DNA from 3 places in the Mesorhizobium sp. G2-6-1 genome. Region 1 is predicted to be linked to each of the others. Evidence: riboswitches for the same ligand, from Rfam matches in the RefSeq annotation. Region 1 holds a riboswitch; each other region holds the start of a gene.
The links. A riboswitch is a leader RNA that binds a small molecule or an ion and turns the genes downstream of it on or off. The one in region 1 is predicted to bind cobalamin.
Positions count from the first base shown of each region.

Region 2: it holds a riboswitch for cobalamin, as region 1 does, so the genes downstream of both, AC0L7S_RS07950 (TonB-dependent receptor) here and AC0L7S_RS01930 (CbtB domain-containing protein) in region 1, are expected to answer to the same signal.
Region 3: it holds a riboswitch for cobalamin, as region 1 does, so the genes downstream of both, AC0L7S_RS14720 (DUF1636 family protein) here and AC0L7S_RS01930 (CbtB domain-containing protein) in region 1, are expected to answer to the same signal.

Region 1 is NZ_CM147896.1:405,796-411,994, reverse strand. It holds gene AC0L7S_RS01955 (carboxyl transferase domain-containing protein) at 1-64, opposite strand, end outside; partial or broken gene AC0L7S_RS01950 (isovaleryl-CoA dehydrogenase) at 66-1,228, opposite strand; gene AC0L7S_RS01945 (TetR/AcrR family transcriptional regulator) at 1,197-1,838, opposite strand; gene AC0L7S_RS01940 (hypothetical protein) at 1,988-2,593, opposite strand; gene AC0L7S_RS01935 (CbtA family protein) at 2,596-3,336, opposite strand; gene AC0L7S_RS01930 (CbtB domain-containing protein) at 3,451-3,660, opposite strand; adenosylcobalamin (AdoCbl) riboswitch at 3,665-3,813, opposite strand; gene AC0L7S_RS01925 (histidine phosphatase family protein) at 4,113-4,766, shown strand; gene AC0L7S_RS01920 (pyridoxal phosphate-dependent aminotransferase) at 4,706-5,815, opposite strand.
Region 2 is NZ_CM147896.1:1,655,842-1,662,040, reverse strand. It holds gene AC0L7S_RS07955 (TonB-dependent receptor plug domain-containing protein) at 1-1,233, opposite strand, end outside; gene AC0L7S_RS07950 (TonB-dependent receptor) at 1,263-1,691, opposite strand; cobalamin riboswitch at 1,933-2,141, opposite strand; partial or broken gene AC0L7S_RS07945 (HD-GYP domain-containing protein) at 2,400-3,771, shown strand; gene phnY (phosphonoacetaldehyde dehydrogenase) at 3,856-5,313, opposite strand; gene phnA (phosphonoacetate hydrolase) at 5,323-6,199, opposite strand, start outside.
Region 3 is NZ_CM147896.1:3,060,866-3,067,064, forward strand. It holds partial or broken gene cobN (cobaltochelatase subunit CobN) at 1-1,740, opposite strand, end outside; gene cobW (cobalamin biosynthesis protein CobW) at 1,787-2,824, opposite strand; gene AC0L7S_RS14720 (DUF1636 family protein) at 2,827-3,255, opposite strand; cobalamin riboswitch at 3,293-3,498, opposite strand; gene AC0L7S_RS14725 (winged helix-turn-helix domain-containing protein) at 3,527-4,726, opposite strand; gene AC0L7S_RS14730 (NADH-quinone oxidoreductase subunit A) at 5,056-5,421, shown strand; partial or broken gene AC0L7S_RS14735 (NuoB/complex I 20 kDa subunit family protein) at 5,412-5,994, shown strand; partial or broken gene AC0L7S_RS14740 (NADH-quinone oxidoreductase subunit C) at 5,998-6,199, shown strand, end outside.

The DNA of each region.
Region 1 (6,199 bases):
TTTTGTCCGCATTTGCCGTGAAAGTTTCGGTTGCCGGGGACAATTTGGATTGCAAAACGGCCATATTATATCTCTTCAGCCATGATTTCGCGCCCGATCAGCCAACGCCTGATTTCACTGGTGCCGGCACCGATTTCGTAAAGCTTGGCGTCGCGCAGGAGCCGGCCTGTCGGATAGTCGTTGATATAGCCATTGCCACCTAGCAACTGGATGGCGTCCAATGCCATCTGCGTCGCCTTTTCAGCCGCAAAGAGGATGCAACCCGCAGCGTCCTTGCGGGTCGTTTCGCCCCGGTCGCAGGCCGAAGCCACCGCATAGACATAGGCGCGGCAGGCATTCATCGTCGTATACATATCCGCGAGTTTGCCTTGCACGAGCTGGAAATCGCCAATCGGTCTGTCAAACTGTTTGCGCTCATGAACGTAGGGCACCGTTACATCGAGACAAGCCGCCATAATGCCAAGTGGGCCACCAGCCAACACAGTGCGCTCATAATCAAGGCCCGACATCAAAACCTCGATGCCGCGGTCCTCTTCATGCAGTATATTTTCGAATGGCACCTCGACATTGTCGAATACCAGTTCGCCCGTATTGGAACCGCGCATTCCAAGCTTGTCCAGTTTCTGCGCTACCGAAAAGCCCTTGAACGCCTTTTCAACGATGAAAGCGGTGATGCCGCGTGATTTCAGGTCGAGATCGGTTTTGGCGTAAACGACCATTGTTTCGGCATCCGGGCCGTTGGTAATCCACATTTTGGTACCATTGAGTACAAAGCGGTCGTTTTTCTTCTCGGCGCGCAGACGCATTGATACGACATCGGAACCGGATCCGGGCTCGGACATCGCAAGTGCGCCGATTTTCTCTCCGAACACAGCGCAGGCAGGTATTTCTCCTTCTGCGCAGGTGTCGCCCAACGGTTGATCTGGTTGACGCACAAATTGGAATGCGCGCCAAAGGAAAGACCGACGGAGGCTGAAGCCCGGCTGATTTCCTCCATCGCAACGACATGGGCGAGATAACCCATGCCGGTTCCCCCGAAATCGGGATCGGCTGTGATGCCGAGAAGGCCAAGCGCCCCGAGTTCTCGCCACAGATGCGGCGGAAATTCATTGCTGCGGTCGATGTCACCTGCCAGTGGCGCTATCTGTTCAGTGGCGAAACGCTGAACGAGGTCGCGCAACGCTGTGGTGTCTTCATCAAGCCCGAAGTTGAGCGCGTGCGTGTACATGGTTTTGCTCCCGGCCCATTGTTGCGCCAACGAGGCGCATTGTCATTGAAAGATATGTTTCTGTTACCCCGGTAACGGTAAGCCGCTCGCCGGGGCGGAACCAGACAATGACGCCGGTCATCATCTGGATGAGTGCCATGGCGGTCAGCCCGGTGTCCTCGATGAGGAAAGCACCGGCATCGACGCCGTCACGCAGGATCGCACGCAACTCTTTTTCATAAGTCGCGCGCAGCTTGAGTATCTGTGTCAGCCGCTCGTGCGACAGGCTGCGCAATTCCATGTTGGATATGTGGGTAGCGGAACGCCGCTCAATATGGAAAGCGATGTGATTGGTGACATAGGCAACGAGCCGGGCACCGGCCTCCGCCGAGGCAGGACGCGTTGCATTCCATGCCTTCAGTAGTGCATCCATATGTTCACGCATCAAGATGAACAGAAGATCTTCCTTGGTTGGGAAGTAGCGATAAAGCGCTGCTGCCTGCACACCAACCTCTGCTGCCAGTTGCCGCATCGAGACGGCTTCATAGCCGTGGCGCGCAATCAGTTCGACTGCCGCATTGCGGATGGCCGCTTCAGTCTTTTCGCCATCGGAACCGGTTGTTCGCGCCATTTTCCCCTCACATTGCAAAATAATAAAACAAACGTTCAATTAATTCAAGATATGGAAATCGGCGCGCACAAGTTCGTTTTATAAATAGCATGGCTGTTGGCCTGAAGCCGACTTGGCTTGGCTGGGGAGGGGCAGACGCTTTCGCCGCTCTATGCCGGGCGCTTTCCCGTCAAACCGATGCCGCCGGCTGTCAACGACAGGGCCACGAGCCCAAAAGCGATGAGGCTAGGCGGGTGGGATGGTACATCGCGCCACATCGGCGAAACGATCTCGGCGGTATTGAACGCTTCGCCGCTGAATTGGCATTGCACGAATGACGCACGCTTGCGCACCATATCGGCATCGATACGCGAGATCAGCGCTTCGACCGCCCCCGTGTTGGTTTCCATGCCGCGCATATGAAGCAGAAGCGCATGGACCGCCGAAAGATAGGCGTGGCTGCACTCATTGAATGGGCTGCTTTCGTCGCGCAGGCTGGCCGGGACCAGTCCCCATAGGCAGTAGGTGAACTGGATATTGCCAAAATTGAGCAATCGTCTGAAGGTTTCGTCTGTGACGTTTTGGCGTTCTGCCAACTCCAGTATATCGCCTCTATAAGTCGCGATCACCGCCATTTGACCGTGCGAAAGGCCGGGAATGGCAAGCCCGCTTTCATTTCCGCCCGTGCTGGAGCGATGCGCAAAGGCCGAGGCAGAGACGAAACACGACAGTGTTAAAGTGCAAACGAGGAAACTGGCCCGCCGCAGCCGCATCATTGTCAGCGCGTTGACCGGCTGACGGACCGGCGGCCTGCAAAACTGCGCTCAGCCACGACACCGAAGCCAAGCCCGATCACAGTCCACAAGACGGCATGCATGCCGAGTGATGATGTACGAAAACGCCATAGAAGATCAGCCGAATAGCCATCTGGCACCTCGTTGATCGTCGGCAAGGCATATTGCGCCGCCGCGATCGAACCAACGAAGGCCGCCGCGCCGATTAACCCGGCGTTCCATGCGCCATGCTGTGCCCAAAGGCGGCGCGCCAAGGCAATTGATGCGGTAGCCGCAGCCACGGAAAACACCAGCATGACGAAGAACAGCTCGGTACGCGCCGCAATCGTGTCGCCGCTGCCGACTGCTGGAGGTGTTGCAGGATATTTTATTGCAGGCGCAAGAACCACGGCAACAAATGCTGCCAGCGCAAGCAACGCCGCCGTGGCGCGTGGTTCCAGCGTGCTGATCCGTCCTTGAACATAGGCGAAAACGAGCGCGAAAAGGCCGCCGATGGCCGCGCCATAGATGACCGAGCCTACCAGCAGACCGATACCAGCCTGCGTGCTTCTGCTGATTGCTTCGGGTTCTGCCTCGGCTTGCGCGCCGTCTGCCACCGCCATCTGTTCTTCATAGGCAATGGCGCGTTCAACCTGTGGTTCGCCGAAAATACGGGCAAAGCCGAACGCAAACAAACCGGCAAGGATGCCAACAAGCATCCCGCGAAGGAGAAGATTGCCAACCATGACTTACAGCCTTTCGAGCAATTTCAGGAAAAGCGAAAACCCGTTTCTCATCCAAAATCGCGTGAAAATAAAAGATTGGGGCGGATTACCGGCTCAATCAAAATCGAAACTGCATTAATGGCAGGGGAAGCCGAGCAGATGGCGGGCATCATGAACGAATTCATGCGTATTCAGACCACTGATAAGCGTCGTCGCGCCTTCTTCCGCACCAATGAAATAGATGGCAAGCATCAACAAAAGGCCGCCAAAAATCGCCCATGGCAAAATTTCCCGGACGGGAATCGGAGCAGTGTGAATGACAGGTGCGAGGGTCGTGTCGGACATGGTGCGTCTCCTGGGATGCTGCGTCCCGTTAATAGAAAGCGTACGCAACGAGAGAAGGCCTGACTTCCGGCAAAATGTAATTTTGCCGATCACAGTGGCGCGACCGTGCTGGAATTTCACCAGCTTCCAATCTCGTAACGTAAACAACCGTATCCGGCACTTATGAGGCTGTCAACGGATTGCAGATGATACACCGCATGATCTTTGCTGGACCACTGGGGAACATAAGGCCACCTCAATTGGTGAGATGTTGACGATCAAACCATGCCCGCACCACCGCAATGATTTCCTTGAAAAGAGGTGGTCCTGGTGCGCTTCAGCTTTTGATGAAATCAATGAGCCGTTCCAACTATTTGTTTTCAGGCAATCATGGGCGGAAAATCGGAGGTCGCTCTTCCTGAAATTGCTATAATGTGCCACCGAATTCGCTCGAATCCATTGAGGCATTTTTCATGAGCGCACGCCTGTCGATGATTTGCTGTGGTGCAACAGCGGCAACGCGCAATGGTTCGTTTCCGCTGGATGAACCTTTGGAGAATTCGCGTGCGGCGCCGCCGTTGGACGGCTTGGGTTTGCGCTTGCGACACATCGAACGGGTATGGACCAGCCCGACACGTCGGGCGCGCCAGACTACGCAGGCATTGTCGCTGGATGGGATCGACAATGGCTCCCTGCGCGATCAGGATTTCGGCATTTGGGCGGGCAAGAGCCTTGCCGAAGTCGAAAAAGCGCAGCCCCACGCCATTGTGCAATGGCGCGCGGATAGTTCCGCTGCACCGCATGGCGGCGAATCACTTGCCGATCTTTCGCAGCGCGTCGCAGCTTTGATGGATGGTTTGCTGGGTGAGCGTGGCCATACAGTTGCAATCACCCATGCGGCGGTGATGCGCGCTGCCATGCTTCACGTGCTGGAGGCGCCGCTGCAAGCTTTCTGGAACATCGACATCGAACCCTTCAGCATGATCGCATTCTCAAACAACGGAAATCGCTGGACCTTTCGAGCGGTCAACCAATTCGTATCGAAACGTGCAGGCCGTGACGAAGTTCAGCCAGCTACTGCGGCCAATGCGCCGGGAAGTTCTTCGGCAAGAATATCGAGTTCGTGATCGAGGCCGACACTGACCCTTATGCAGCGGTCGAGGCCGGGCGCCATTGGCTTGCGAATGAAAACGTCGCGTGCAAGCAGCGCCTGGAGCAGCTTGAGGGCGAATGCACCATCGCGTCCGCAGTCGATTGTTACGAAATTGGTCGCCGAAGACAGAGGAACAAGGCCGTTCCCGGTGGCGATCTCGGCAATTCGCTTTCGGCCGGTTGCGACACGCGCAACGACGCTTTGCAGATAGGGTTGATCGCCAAGGGCGGCTTCGCCGGCGATTTGCGCCATGCGGCTGACGCCGTAATGATTGCGGATTTTCTCGAAATCGGCAATTGACCGCGCTTCGCCAATGGCATAGCCGCAGCGAATACCGGCAAGGCCATACGCTTTTGAGAATGTGCGCATCCGCAGGATGTTCGGTCGCGTAACATCGAGTGCGGGCAGCGCCGAGGCCGGTCCCAATTCGCCATAAGCCTCGTCGAGCACCAGCAACGTGGTTTCGGGCAGGGCTGCGATAAAGAGATCCAATTCCGAGTGATCCCACCAACTCCCCATCGGATTGTCCGGGTTGGACAGATAGACCAGCGGTGCATTTTCCCGGCGCACAGCCGCCAGCAGGCCATCGAGGCTTTCGCGATCGTCCTCATAAGGTACGGCGACAAGCCTGCCGCCAACGCCCGCAATGTGGAAATTGAAGGTGGGATATGCGCCGAGCGAAGTCACGACGGCGTCGCCTGGTGCAACATACATGTGGGCTATCAGGCCAAGCAGGCCGTCAATGCCTTCACCAATCACGACATTTTGCGTGGCCACGCCAAGATGCGCCGCCAATGCCGCTTTGAGATCGTGATTGTCGGGGTCGCAATACATCCACATGTCGCGCCCAGCATCTGCCATTTTGGCGATCACATGCGGAGAAGGCCCAAAGCTGCTTTCATTGGCACCCATGCGCGCCCGAAAGGCACGCCCGCTCGCCCGCTCCTGCGCTTCCGGCCCGACAAACGGAACGGTGGCGGGCAGCAAGCCGACAATCGGTGTAAGGGCAGGGCGTTTGCGCATGGGTAGAAGCCTGATTTATCGCGGTTCTAGAACATCGGAATGAAAAGTGGAATCCGATTTTCGCTAATACCCGACGCTCGATCAAAGAAATAGAGCGTTGGCAAAGGGGTTGATCGCTGGGCGATTGCGTGGGCGTTCGTCGTGCAACGTGACCCGGATAGACAGGTTGAGAACGCCAACCACAATTGGATAGGGTTGGCATACAGTTGGTGAATCTCTATGTCTAAACTAAAAAACTATTTATAAACAATATGTTATATTAAAATTATGGCGAACGCTATCTTGGTGGCGGAGAGGATGGCATCTCAACCTACTTTCCACAAGATACCACACGAAGCCGTAAGTATCAGTATTTACATGCAGTTAGCTGCATGTTGAAAGCAA
Region 2 (6,199 bases), 1.3 Mb from region 1:
GACCTTCGCGTTGACGAGAACATAGTTATCCAACGGGACCTCTACCTTCTTCACCACATCAACCACATCCGAAACAATTTTTACATCACCTGATACTGTCCATTTTTCGGCAGGCCGGGCGACTGCTGAAAGCACAAAAGCATTACGTGGAACCCGGGCAATGCGTTTGTTGTCCTTATCTGTGGAGTCGGTCAGCGTATATGAGCTGCTGACATCGAGCCAATCAGTCACAGCATAAGAAAGCGACGCTTCTATTCCGCGTGAATGGGAAGTGCCTGGAACTTGATTGTAGCTACCTCCGGGAAACTCGATCAGGTCGTCAACATTTAGCAGGAAATAAGTGAAGTCCGCTGTAAGCCGACCATCGAGAAACGATTGTTCAGCACCAACGTCGAAACTGACGCTGGTTTCAGGTTGGAGTCCGGTATTTCCGACAAAAGGCCCATAAAGCTCATAGAGACTGGGGGCGCGAAAGCCGGTTCCCAATGAGGAATGGAACCGGGTGCCTGTTGCATCGAGCAGATAGGATGCGGATCCACGATACGTTGTATAACCACCGAACTCCGAATGTTCATCATGACGCACACTTGCAGAAAGCACGAGATCGTCCACTGGTTCGACGATTGCCTGCGCCCAGATTCCGGTTAGCGAAAAATGATCATCGCTGTTCGCGCCATAATTGTCTGTAACTTGCGCCTTCTGCCGTTCGTGATCGACGCCGTACTGAAGAAGAACACGATCTGTGGCCTCGAATGAACCTTGATAATCTACCTTGGTGCGCGTGCCATGATAGTCAGCGTCAAACGGACCGAACATCGAAACCGAGCGAATGCCGCGATTCACCTGAAACCCTTGCACGGATACTGTATTTTTCAACCTGCCGTCCATCAGGTCCAGATTGAACCCAAATCGACCCGCAAGTTGCTTGGTTAGATTGTGGTTGTAGGGATTGTCCTGAACCGATGGAAAGTCATCATCATATTCCGCATTCCCCTTCAGATAGATGGCAGAGCCAAAAATCGAAAATGCATCGCTGAAACGATGTTCGCCATTGATATCGAACATGGCTTCTTCGAATCCGTCGCGTTCGGTATTTCCAGCACGAGAATCGGCAGACGAGATACCATCGGTACGAAATCCCGTTACATTCAAGGCAAGCTTTGAGGCTTCGCTGGCGGCCTTCAGCCCATAGCGCCCGCGCACGGTGCCAAAGGACCCACCTTCGGCTTCCAAAGAGTGATGAACACCAGTATCGAGCCCACCTAAAGTCGATATGCTGACAACGCCAGCAATCGCATCGGAACCATAGAGTGTACCTTGCGAGCCTTTGAGTACCTCAATGTTATCCACCCCCCGGTAAGAAGATATTGATATGAAGTCTGTACCTGCGTGGCGGTAGGGTCCGATATATCGATTCCGTTATAAAGGGTTTTGATGTAGCGGCGCGGCAACCCCCGTATGGCAAGCCCGCTCTCCGCTCCAGCACCTCCGGTCGCGCTTGTTGCCACGCCAGGCAATAGCCTCAGATAGTCCGAAACCAAAGGCAGCGACTTTTGTTTTATTTCGTCTTGCGTGACCTGCTCAACCTTCGACCCAATTTTACTTTGTTCAGTAGGTGTCCGGTTGGGAGACACAACAAGTCGTGGAAGCTTCGTTGCCCCGTCCTGATCGGCTGCATTTTCCTGTGCCATCGTGCTGCCGGTCATCGCCAGCACACAAGCTCCAGCCGCTATGAAATTTCTTTTCACAATCTGCCCCCAATAGCTTTGTGGGCGAAATCCATCGCCCTTGTTTCATCATGGACCGCAAGCTGATTGGGCGAAAAGAGGAAGCTGGAAATGCAACCTACCCCTCGGCCGTCCCCGCGCGCGGCAACACATCTTCCGTGTCACCGCGACGGACGACCGCGCCTGATCACACCCCGTGACCAAGCATGGGTGACTGGAATTGGCAGGTCTCCTGACTTGCGTGTCGTTGCTTTCTCCCGCCTTCCCGGTCGCGCTAAGCGCGGTCAGTGGCATCTTGGAAGAAGGCTCAACGGCTACAGTTGCGGGGGCAGTCACGGCTTGTGCCGATTGCGCGGCAGTCGCGTGTTCCCTTTTCATCCACCTTTCGGCAGAACCAGTTCCGAGAAAGACGCTACAGATTCCCGGTACTGCCTGTCAATTCCGGACGCGGACGAAAATAGTCCGTTTGCGTCAAGCATGATTTTGTCAGCCAGCGGCGCGACCAAGCGGCCACGCAATGCCGTTGGTTCATAGGAATTGGGCCTTTTTGCCACTTTGTCGATTGATTCTGCGCTAACCTTCAGAGAGGGAGCGAACATCCCTGTTCTCGAGGCCGAAACAGAAAATTAAGTGGTTACGTGCTTCATCCGACGGTGTCAGGGTGGCAATGATATGCGAATATCGAACAAGATATCGCCAAAAGAAGGCATCGGGCTTTCCGAACTCGTCAGTGCACTGAGTTATGCGCTCGACATTAGCGAAGGACATCCGACCGGCCATTGTGTCCGCGCCTGCTGGATCGGTTTCCACATTGGCCGCGAGATCGGGCTTCCCGAAGAGCAGTTATCGCACCTCTACTACACGCTTCTTTTGAAAGATGTCGGGTGCAGCAGCAACGCTGCACGTATTTGCCGTCTTTATCTCGCTGACGACATCGCACTCAAACAGGATTTTCATCTGGTAAATGACAGCCTGCCGCAGATATTGCGGTTCGTATTGTCACAAACCGGGATGAAGGCGAAATTGGCTGAGCGCTTCAGGGCGCTGCTCAACATCGCGATGAATGGCGGCACCATCGTCAACGAACTATTCCAGACACGTTGCCAGACAGGCGCAGAAATCAGTGCGGCAGATGCGGTTTCCCGAGCCGGTGGCGCAGGGTGTAATGGACCTTGATGAGCACTGGAACGGTGCCGGCCATCCAGCCGGACTTAAGGGAGAGGACATATCCATTCTGGCGCGCATTGCGCTGATTGCCCAGATAGCCGATGTCTTTTATGCAAATAGCGGCAGCGCCGGTGCGCTTCGCGAGCTGCGCGAACGCGCCGATAGCTGGTTCGATCCACGTCTCGTCGAGGCATGCGAGCGCGCGGCAAAAGCGCCGAACTTCTGGACCATGCTCGACTCTCCCGAACTGGGGTTGGCGGTGGTGGACCTTTCTCCATCCGACGACCGTTTGGCGATAGACGACGATTATCTCGACGATATCGCAGCCGCCTTCGCCAAGGTAGTGGACGCAAAATCTCCTTTCACCAACGGCCACAGCGAGCGGGTCGCGCTGTTCACCGATATGATCGCCGAGGCGCTTGGGTTGGACGACCAGCGACGCAGGCGCCTCAAGCGCGCCGCACTGCTTCATGACATCGGGAAAATGGGTGTGTCCAACCAGATCCTCGACAAGCCGGCCAAGCTGGATGATGCGGAATGGGCCGCCATACGCCATCATCCCGCATTGGGTGAGATCATCCTTTCGCGCATAGATGCATTTCGCGAGCTTTCGATCATTGCGGGCGCACATCACGAAAGACTGGACGGAAAAGGTTATCCGCGTGGCCTGCAAGGCGACGCGATCGATCTCGACACCAGGATCGTCACAACAGCAGATATTTTCGATGCGCTTACAGCGGAGCGGCCATATCGAGGTCCGATGCCGGTTTCAAAAGCGCTTGAAATCATGGCTGGCGATGTCGGCTCGGCAATTGATCCGGCATGCTTCGATGCTTTACAGCGTTCGATTGCGCATCTGGAACAATCCGCCGCCTAGTGCATGTCGCCCAAAAGTGTGCAGCAGTTTCTCAGACAATGACAGGTGAGGTTCGATTTTACGCCAGCATGATGCGGCCTTCGTTCAACCCCAGGGTAGCGAGAAAGTCTTGATGTTGGTGTAGGATTTCATCGCTTCGATGATGCCTTCCTTGTAACCGTTACCGCTGTCCTTGATGCCGCCGAACGGGGACATCTCGATCCGGTAGCCGGGCACTTCCCAGATGTTTACGGTGCCTACATCGAGACCGGTGATATATGCCTGCATCCGGCTATAGTCGTTTGTACAGACACCGGCCGAGAGCCCGAAGGCCGTCGAATTCGAGATGCGTCGAACAGTTTCATCATCATCCGATACTCTGATAACCGGGATGACGGGACCAAATGTCTCTTCCATCACGAGTTCGCTCTCATGCGGCACATGATCCACGACAATCGGTGGCAGCAGCGCGCCCTGCCGTTCGGGCTTGTAGAGGATCTTCGCGCCCATGTTTTCCGCAGCGTAAACGCGATTTTCGAATGTTTCAGCCGCTAGTGCGTGAACCACTGTACCCAAATCCACGGCAGCGTCGAACGGGTTTCCAAAAGTGATCTTTCGGGCGCGCTCCTCGACAAGCGGCACGAACCGGTCAGCAACGCTTTCCTGGCACAATATGCGTTTGACCGCAGTGCAGCGCTGGCCGGAATTCTTGGTCGCGCCTGCCACGGCCAGATCGGCGGCCCGGGCAAGATCATCGTCCGACAGATCATTGCAGATGATGAGCGGATCGTTGCCGCCCAACTCAAGAACCTGTCGCTTGTAAACCGCCTTGGCCGCAATCATTTTGCCGACCGGAACGCCACCGGTGAAGGTTACGAGGTCGATATTCGAATTGGTGACCATTTCATCGCCAATGTCCTGCGGCCAGCCGGTCACGACCGAAAGCATTTCCGGCGGCAACCCCGCCTCGTACAACGCATCCGCCAGCCACAATGCTGTCAGCGGCGTCAGTTCCGTCGGTTTCACGACGATGCAATTGTTGGTCGCGATGGCCGGCGCGATCTTGTGGCTGACCATGTTCAGGGGATGGTTGAAGGGCGTGATCGCAGAGATTGCACGAAGCGGCTCGCGTGTCGTGAATATCTTGCGCGCCTTGCCGTGCGGGGTCAGATCGCAGGAGAAAATCTCACCATCGTCATGGATGCACATCTGGCCTGCCAGCGTGAACACATCGAAAGCGCGCCCACACTCATACAGGCTGTCCTTGAGCGAGATCCCCAGTTCCGCAGTGATGAGCGGAGCCAGTGACGATTTTCGTTCGTCGATGATCTTCGCAACATTCAGCAGGATTTTCTGACGCTCATACCTGGTCAGTTTCGGCACGTAGATTGCGGCGATTTCGAAAGCTTCGCATATATGTTCGCTCGTGCCTGCGGGGACCGAACCGATCACCTCGTCGGTGTAGGGATGGTGGACCGGTACACGGGCCTTGCAGTCAACCTTGCGGCCAGCAATGCGCATGGTCTCATGTCTGATTTCGATCGGGGACGATTTTGTCAGCATGTCACGCCCTCACGATGCAGCAGCGCTGACGGCATAGAAAAACGCGTCGAAATTGCGCAACTTCGGTGCCGAAGGCAGATCGATCACACGGTTCACGATGAATGGAACTTCCTGCTCGGCAAGGCCACCGTGGCTGCGCAACGGTTCTTTCAGCGCCGCCAGATCGTGGCGATCCGCCGAGGTGCCGATGGCCAGTCCGGCGCTGGAGAGCATCACGATATCGCCGATTCTGTCGCCTGGAAGTTCGAAACGATGAATGGCGTCCTGCTTGTCCAGAACGTCGGTGATTCCGGGGATTGCCCGCAGCTTCTCCATCACTTGTAACTTGTCGACGCCTTCGGGCAGATATGCGGTCGCAAACGAGCCCAAGGCACCGTGGTGCACCACATAGGGATCTGTGATTGGCAAAATGACGCGGGCAACACCTTTGCCCAGCCATTCATCCATCAGTTCCTGAACATAGATCACCGCTGGCGACCCATCAGCCAGGTGTTTCGGCTTCATTCCGTGGTCTGCCGTCACCACGATGGCCGCGCCCAGCGCATCAAGTTCGGCAAGATATTTGTCGAACATTGCGTAGAAAGCTTTGGCTTGCGGGTCTTCAGGCGCGTATTTGTGCTGCACATAGTCGGTGGTTGTCAGGTACATGACATCCGGCTTCCATTCCCTCAGAAGCTTTACGCCGGCAGCGAAGACGAACTCGCTGAGTTCGGCCGAATAGACCTCGGGAACAGCGCGCCCCAGCCATGTGGAGGCGTTGTTGACGCCGTGTTCCGCGACAGTCGTGGTATCGGATTTTTCAGCCGAAAAGCAGATTGCACGATCTTCATCAAAGGACAGCCCGGCTCCGAGGAGTGCGCGCAGCTTGTCCTTGGCCGTGACGACG
Region 3 (6,199 bases), 1.3 Mb from region 1:
TGGCCTGTGCTGCCTCGCCCGGATTGGAAACGATAAACGGATAGATCACCGGCAGCGAGCCGGTGACGATTTCGGAAAACACCCGGCGCTGAGTGCCACCGTCTTGCCGGGTAGCCATTCCAGCGTGCCATGCGCACCGACATGAATGATCGCATGAACGTCAAGCGATTTTTGTAACCAGAAGCCGAATGCAATGAGCGCATGGCGGGGCGGCCGCGTCGGGTCATGATAGTCGGTGCGGCGTTCCGCGATGCGCCCACGATCAGGCGCTAGAGCGATGGTGACATTGCCGAAACGTGCGGCGCGGAAGTTGAATTCGTCCTCGCCGGACTGCGCCAGTTCGTTTTCCGCCGTTCCCCATGTGGCCTCGACCGCAAGGCGTGCTTGGGATGGCAAATGTCTGGCGTGCGCATTGTAGGCTTCAAGCGTCAGTCCATCATTGCCATGTTCGATCTGGTCAAGCAACGTGCGCGGCGATTGCGGAATCCCATCAATTGCATAGCCGCTTTCCTTCAGGTCATGCAGCATGGCTATGACGCTTGAGGGAACGTCGAGGCCGACAGCATAGCCGGTGCGTCCGGGCGCACTTGGGTAATCGGGAATCAGGATGACAATACGCCGCTCTGCATGTGCTGTGCGCTGCAAGCGGATGAAGGCGGCAATGCGCTTTGCCACCTGAGTGATACGGTTCGGCTCAGTGCGATTGGTGAATGCATTGAAGGCAAGTGCTGCGTCGGCTTCGTTCTCGGCCTTGAACGAGATGGCACCGGCTAGAATGCGGCCATCGAGTTCGGGCAAGACGACATGCATGGCGAGGTCGGCGGGGACCAGTCCGCGCTGGTTTTTCTCCCACGCGTCGCGGCGCGTCGTTGCAATGATCACCTGAAAAACGGGTACATTTGCGCGGTCGAACAAGGTTTCGGTGCCGGGTTCGGCTCCAGAAGCAAAAGCCGTGGCCGTGATGATGGCGGCAGGGTTCAATGTTGCAAGGGCGGTTTCGACGAAAGCCAGTGACGTGGGTTCCTTGAGGCTGGACACGAAGATGGGAACCGCATTGATGCCGTCGCGCCTCAATTCAGCGGTTAGCGCGTCAATTGGCGCAACATCGGCGGCCAGCATCATAGACCGGTAGAACAGGATGGGAACGACAGGTGCGCTCTGGTCAAAATCTGGTTGGCTGACGAGGCCTTTTCCCGGTTCGTAGTAACCGGCTTTGGGGATTTCAACGACCTCGGTCTCAATGGCTTCCGTGCCGGAGAGCCGGGCAAGGCGGCCAACCAACGCTTTCATGTTGGCCGGGCCGCCTTCGCGGAAATAGTCAAGCAAACGGTCGAGTTCGTCGCGGGGCAGGGTCGATGCTTCGACAAGCCGCAAATCTTCATCGCGGCACTCGCCGGGCAGCAATGCCAGCTTGATGCCTTTTTCACGCGCGATTGAAGCGAGTTGGTCGCAACCGTAGCGCCACCATTCATAGCCGCCGAGAATACGCACGAGAATAACTTTCGCATGCCGGGCGACAGTGTCGATCCAAAGATCGACGGACATGGGATGGCGAAGATTGCGCAAAGCTGCAAGCCGCATGGTGGGCAGGTTTTGCGCATCCTGGCGCCATGCGGTGGCAAGGCCAGCCAGATCACTGTCGGTAAAGGACAGTGCTACCACATCCGCCGGGGATTGGCGCAGATCTACCGGCTCGATGAGATCATCGAGCGAGGCGGAAGTGGTGGTCAGGATGTGCATGGTCTGGCCTGCTTCATCCGTTGATGCGCCCGTTCTTCACCGAAACTTACCCGATCAGGATTTTTTCGATTGAAGGCCGATTGATGCCCTTCAACCCGATGACGACAAGATTGGAGCGGCGGTCCTCGTCAGGTGTCCATGCCCGATCGTAGTAATGGTTGACGCGCGCGCCAACGGCTTGAACCAGAAGCCGCATCGGCTTGCCGTCGACTTCGACGAAGCCTTTCACGCGCAGCACGTTTTCTTTCTCGGCAGCGGCTGTGACGCGTTTTGTCAGTTCGGTGGGATCGGCAATGGCGGCGATGTCGACAACGAAAGTGTCGAAGTCGTCATGTTCATGCTCGGCCTCGTTGTCGTGATGGGATTTGCGGTTGTGAATGTCGTCTTCAACAGCCAGGCCAAGGCCGAGCAGGACTGACGGATCGACGTTACCTTGTACAGTCGCGACAATCTTGACGGCTGGTGCAATATGCTCGCCGATGAGTGCATTGGCGCGCGCAATGCCCGCTTCATCCATCAAGTCGCCCTTTGTCAGGATAACGAGGTCGGCGCAGGCCACCTGATCTTCGAATACTTCTTCAATCGGATCGTCATGGTCGAGCGATTCGTCCTTGGCGCGCTGGCTGGCAAGCGCGTCCATGTCAAAAGCGACCCGCCCTTCGGCAAGGGCTGCGCCATCAACGACGGCGATGACGCCGTCTACCGTGATGCGGTTTTTGACCGTTGGCCACTGGAATGCCTGCACCAGCGGCTTGGGAAGTGCCAGCCCGGAGGTTTCGATCAGAATATGATCGACTTTTGGAGTGCGAGACAAAATCTGGTCGAGGGCCGGTACGAAATCATCGGCAACCGTGCAGCAGATGCAGCCATTAGCCAGTTCGACGATATTCTCTTCGGGGCAGGTGTCGATGCCGCAACCGCGCAGGATTTCGCCATCGACGCCAATGTCGCCGAACTCATTGACGATGAGGGCCAGCCGCTTGCCGCTGGCCTGTTCCAGCAAATGACGGATCAGCGTTGTCTTGCCGGCACCGAGAAAGCCGGTGACTACTGTGCATGGCACACGCGAGGCGGTGGCGGTCATGGTCAATCCTTCAGGATTTCGAGGGGAGGGATGCGCGCGACAAGGCCGCGTTTCAGGGCGTCGGGGCGGCCACGCCACGGAATGAGACCGTTTGTCGAGTTTGCGAAAAGCCTGGCTCCGGCGACAAGATCGTCGCCGCTGGTTGCAGTCAGATCGCCGAATACGTAGCTCCAGGCACCATCACGCAGGAGTGCCGCGCTGAGGCGGCGCTTGCAATTGCCAAGACATTCGACGGTATGGACGCGGACGTTTTCGTCTTTTGCGGCGCGGCGCGTATCGTCTGCCAACAGGGTGCCGGCACGCGGATGGTTGTCGCAACCGCTTTCGTCGCGGCAAGATGCACAGACGATGACAGTTACGAGCGCCGGAGCATCCGTGTCCCCGGGATCATTGTTGACTGTTTTGGCCGGAAAACTGCCATCTTGACGCAAAACCACGCTCCTTGTCTGGGGCACCCGCCAGACGGTCGGAATTTCTGTTCAAACGGCAGGTCTCCTGGCTCGCGGGTCGTCGCCTTGTTGCCGCCTTCCCGGGAACTTCCCCAGTGGTGTTCGGCCTGGCTCGTCGCTTACAGTTGCGGGGACAGCTGCGGACTAAAGATCTTACGATCCTGCACCGCATTCCCTCTTAGCTCCTCTCTGTTGGGAGAGGAGACCGTCTGTTGCGGATTTAGGCTTGAGAGGGTGGCTGTGTCAACGGGGGCTACGACGTTGCAATGTCTGCAAGCGACGCACCAAGATTGCCCGCTGGCGTGATTTCAATTCGCTCGAGGCCAAGCCAGAGCTGCATTGATTTTAGCTCCGCGAACAGTTCCCGCGCCGTATTGTCTGGTGCGCCGGGTTCGCCATAGGCTGCGTGAACGCGCAGGATGCACGCGGGGCGGTCGGCCTTGAGGTCGACGCGGGCGACGATCCTGTCACCCAACAGAAAGGGCAGCACATAATATCCGTACTGGCGCTTGTCGGCCGGCGTATAAATTTCGATGCGATAGCGGAACCCGAACAGGTTTTCGGTGCGCTTGCGCTCAAAAACCAGCGGATCGAAGGGGGCGAGCAGAGCACGGGCCTCGATCTTGCGCGGCAACCGCGCGTCCTTGTGGATATACGTCTGCTTTTCCCATCCTTTGATGCGAACAGGTATCAGGTCGCCTTCCTCAACCAATTCTTCGATGCGCCCCTTGATGTCGGCAGGCGAAAGCCGGAAATAATCACGCAGGCAGTTTGCCGTTGCGATGCCATGGGCGCGGGCCGAAATGCGCAGCAATTGACGATGGGAATCAGTTGGAGAGGGCGTTGGCATTTCAAGTATGGCAGGCGGTAGCACGCGCTCGGGCAAATCGTAGAAACGCTCGAAACCACGCCGGTAAGCGGTGGTGATGTGACCAGCCCAAAACAGCCATTCGAACGCATGCTTGGCCTCGCTCCACCCCCACCAGCCACCGGTTCCCTTCTGGCCTTCAAGGTCCGAGGCGGCAATCGGGCCACGTTCAACCACCGCCTGATAGATAGTCTTTATATAGTCGGCACGCTCCCGCCCGAATTTTGCCAGTCCGCGGTACATTTCCTCGCCGTTTTCGGCTCGGCGCATGCGCCAACGCATCAGCGGATAAAATTCGACGGGCAACAAGGAAGCCTCATGCGCCCAGTATTCGAACAAAAGGCGCTTTCGCGAGGTGGCGGCATTGTCGAGCATAGCCAGTTGATAGGGGCCGGCGCGAGAATAGAGCGGCATATAATGCGCACGCACGACGGCGCTGACAGAATCGATTTGCAGGAGACCGGTGCGCGAAAGTGTTCTTGCCAGATGCCCGCGATTGATGATGCCAGCGGGCCGTGATTTTGCGAAGCCTTGTGCGGCCAGCGTAATGCGGCGGGCTTGGTTGACCGAGATTGTGTCGTTCATTCGTGCCTTCTCATGATTGTTGCCAAGCCAGGGGAACGCCTGTCTATGCCTATCCTAGCAGGGAAGGTGGCAATCTATGTCAGGAGAAAAAGTGGAGTGTAAAACGAAGGAAAACAAAAGAGCACAGACTGCTCCCGTTGCATCGTATAAAGGAGACTGCGCCACGTTTTGAACAAGGTTTGACTTGCGTCGCAGGAGTGGCTGCGCTAACCCTCGCCGCATTGCAGCATGAGACCGGTCAAACGGTCCGGCGGTGAACTGTCGCGCTTCCGTAACGGGTCCTGCTGCTATAGAATCAGGCGGATAGGCCGTTAACGGAAAGTCGCAGCATGAACGCATTGTTGAGTTCGTATCTGCCCATAGTTATTTTCATCGGGGTCGCGATGGTGGTGGGGCTGGCGCTTATTGTCGCTCCCTTCCTGGTTGCATACCGCAATCCCGATCCGGAAAAACTTTCGGCATATGAGTGCGGGTTCAATTCCTTCGATGACGCACGCATGAAGTTTGACGTCCGCTTTTATCTGGTTTCGATCCTGTTCATCATTTTCGATCTGGAAGTGGCGTTTCTGTTTCCGTGGGCGGTTTCCTTTGGTGATATAGGCATGCTTGGCTTCTGGTCGATGATGGTTTTCCTCGGCGTTTTGACCATCGGCTTTGCCTATGAATGGAAGAAGGGGGCGCTGGAATGGGATTGACCGATAATTCCGGCACACTGGTTGCGCCGAGCCCGAAAGGCATACTGGATCCGAGTACCGGCAAGCCGGTTGGTGCGAACGATCCGTTTTTCCTCGGCATCAATGACGAGCTTTCCGACAAGGGTTTTCTGGTCACCTCGACGGATGCGCTGATTACATGGGCGCGCAGCGGTTCGCTCATGTTCATGACATTTGGTCTGGCATGCTGTGCGGTCGAGATGATTCACACGTCGATGCCGCGCTATGACAGCGAGCGTTTCCGGAGTCGCGCCGCGTGCCTCACCTCGCCAGTCGGATATCATGATCGTTGCCGGGACGCTGACCAACAAGATGGCACCTGCGCTGCGCAAGGTTTACGACCAGATGCCGGAACCGCGCTACGTGATTTCCATGGGGTCGTGCGCCAATGGTGGCGGTTATTACCACTATTCGTATTCGGTTGTGCGTGGTTGCGATCGCATCGTGCCGGTCGATATTTATGTTCCGGGCTGCCCGCCGAGCGCGGAGGCTCTTTTGTATGGCATTCTCCTTCTGCAAAAGAAGATTCGCCGTACCGGCACGATTGAGCGGTGAGCGATCATGAGTGAAGCACTCGAAAGTCTTGCCGCCCATATCGAGGGTCGGCTTGATGCCAATATCGTGGAAAGCGTTATCGCTCATGGCGAATTGACGCTGACGGTGAGGGCTGAGGATATTGTTGAAACGGCGCGCTTCCTGCGCGACGATCCTTCATGCCGGTTTGTTTCAATCATCGATGTCTGCGGTGCCGACTTTCCAG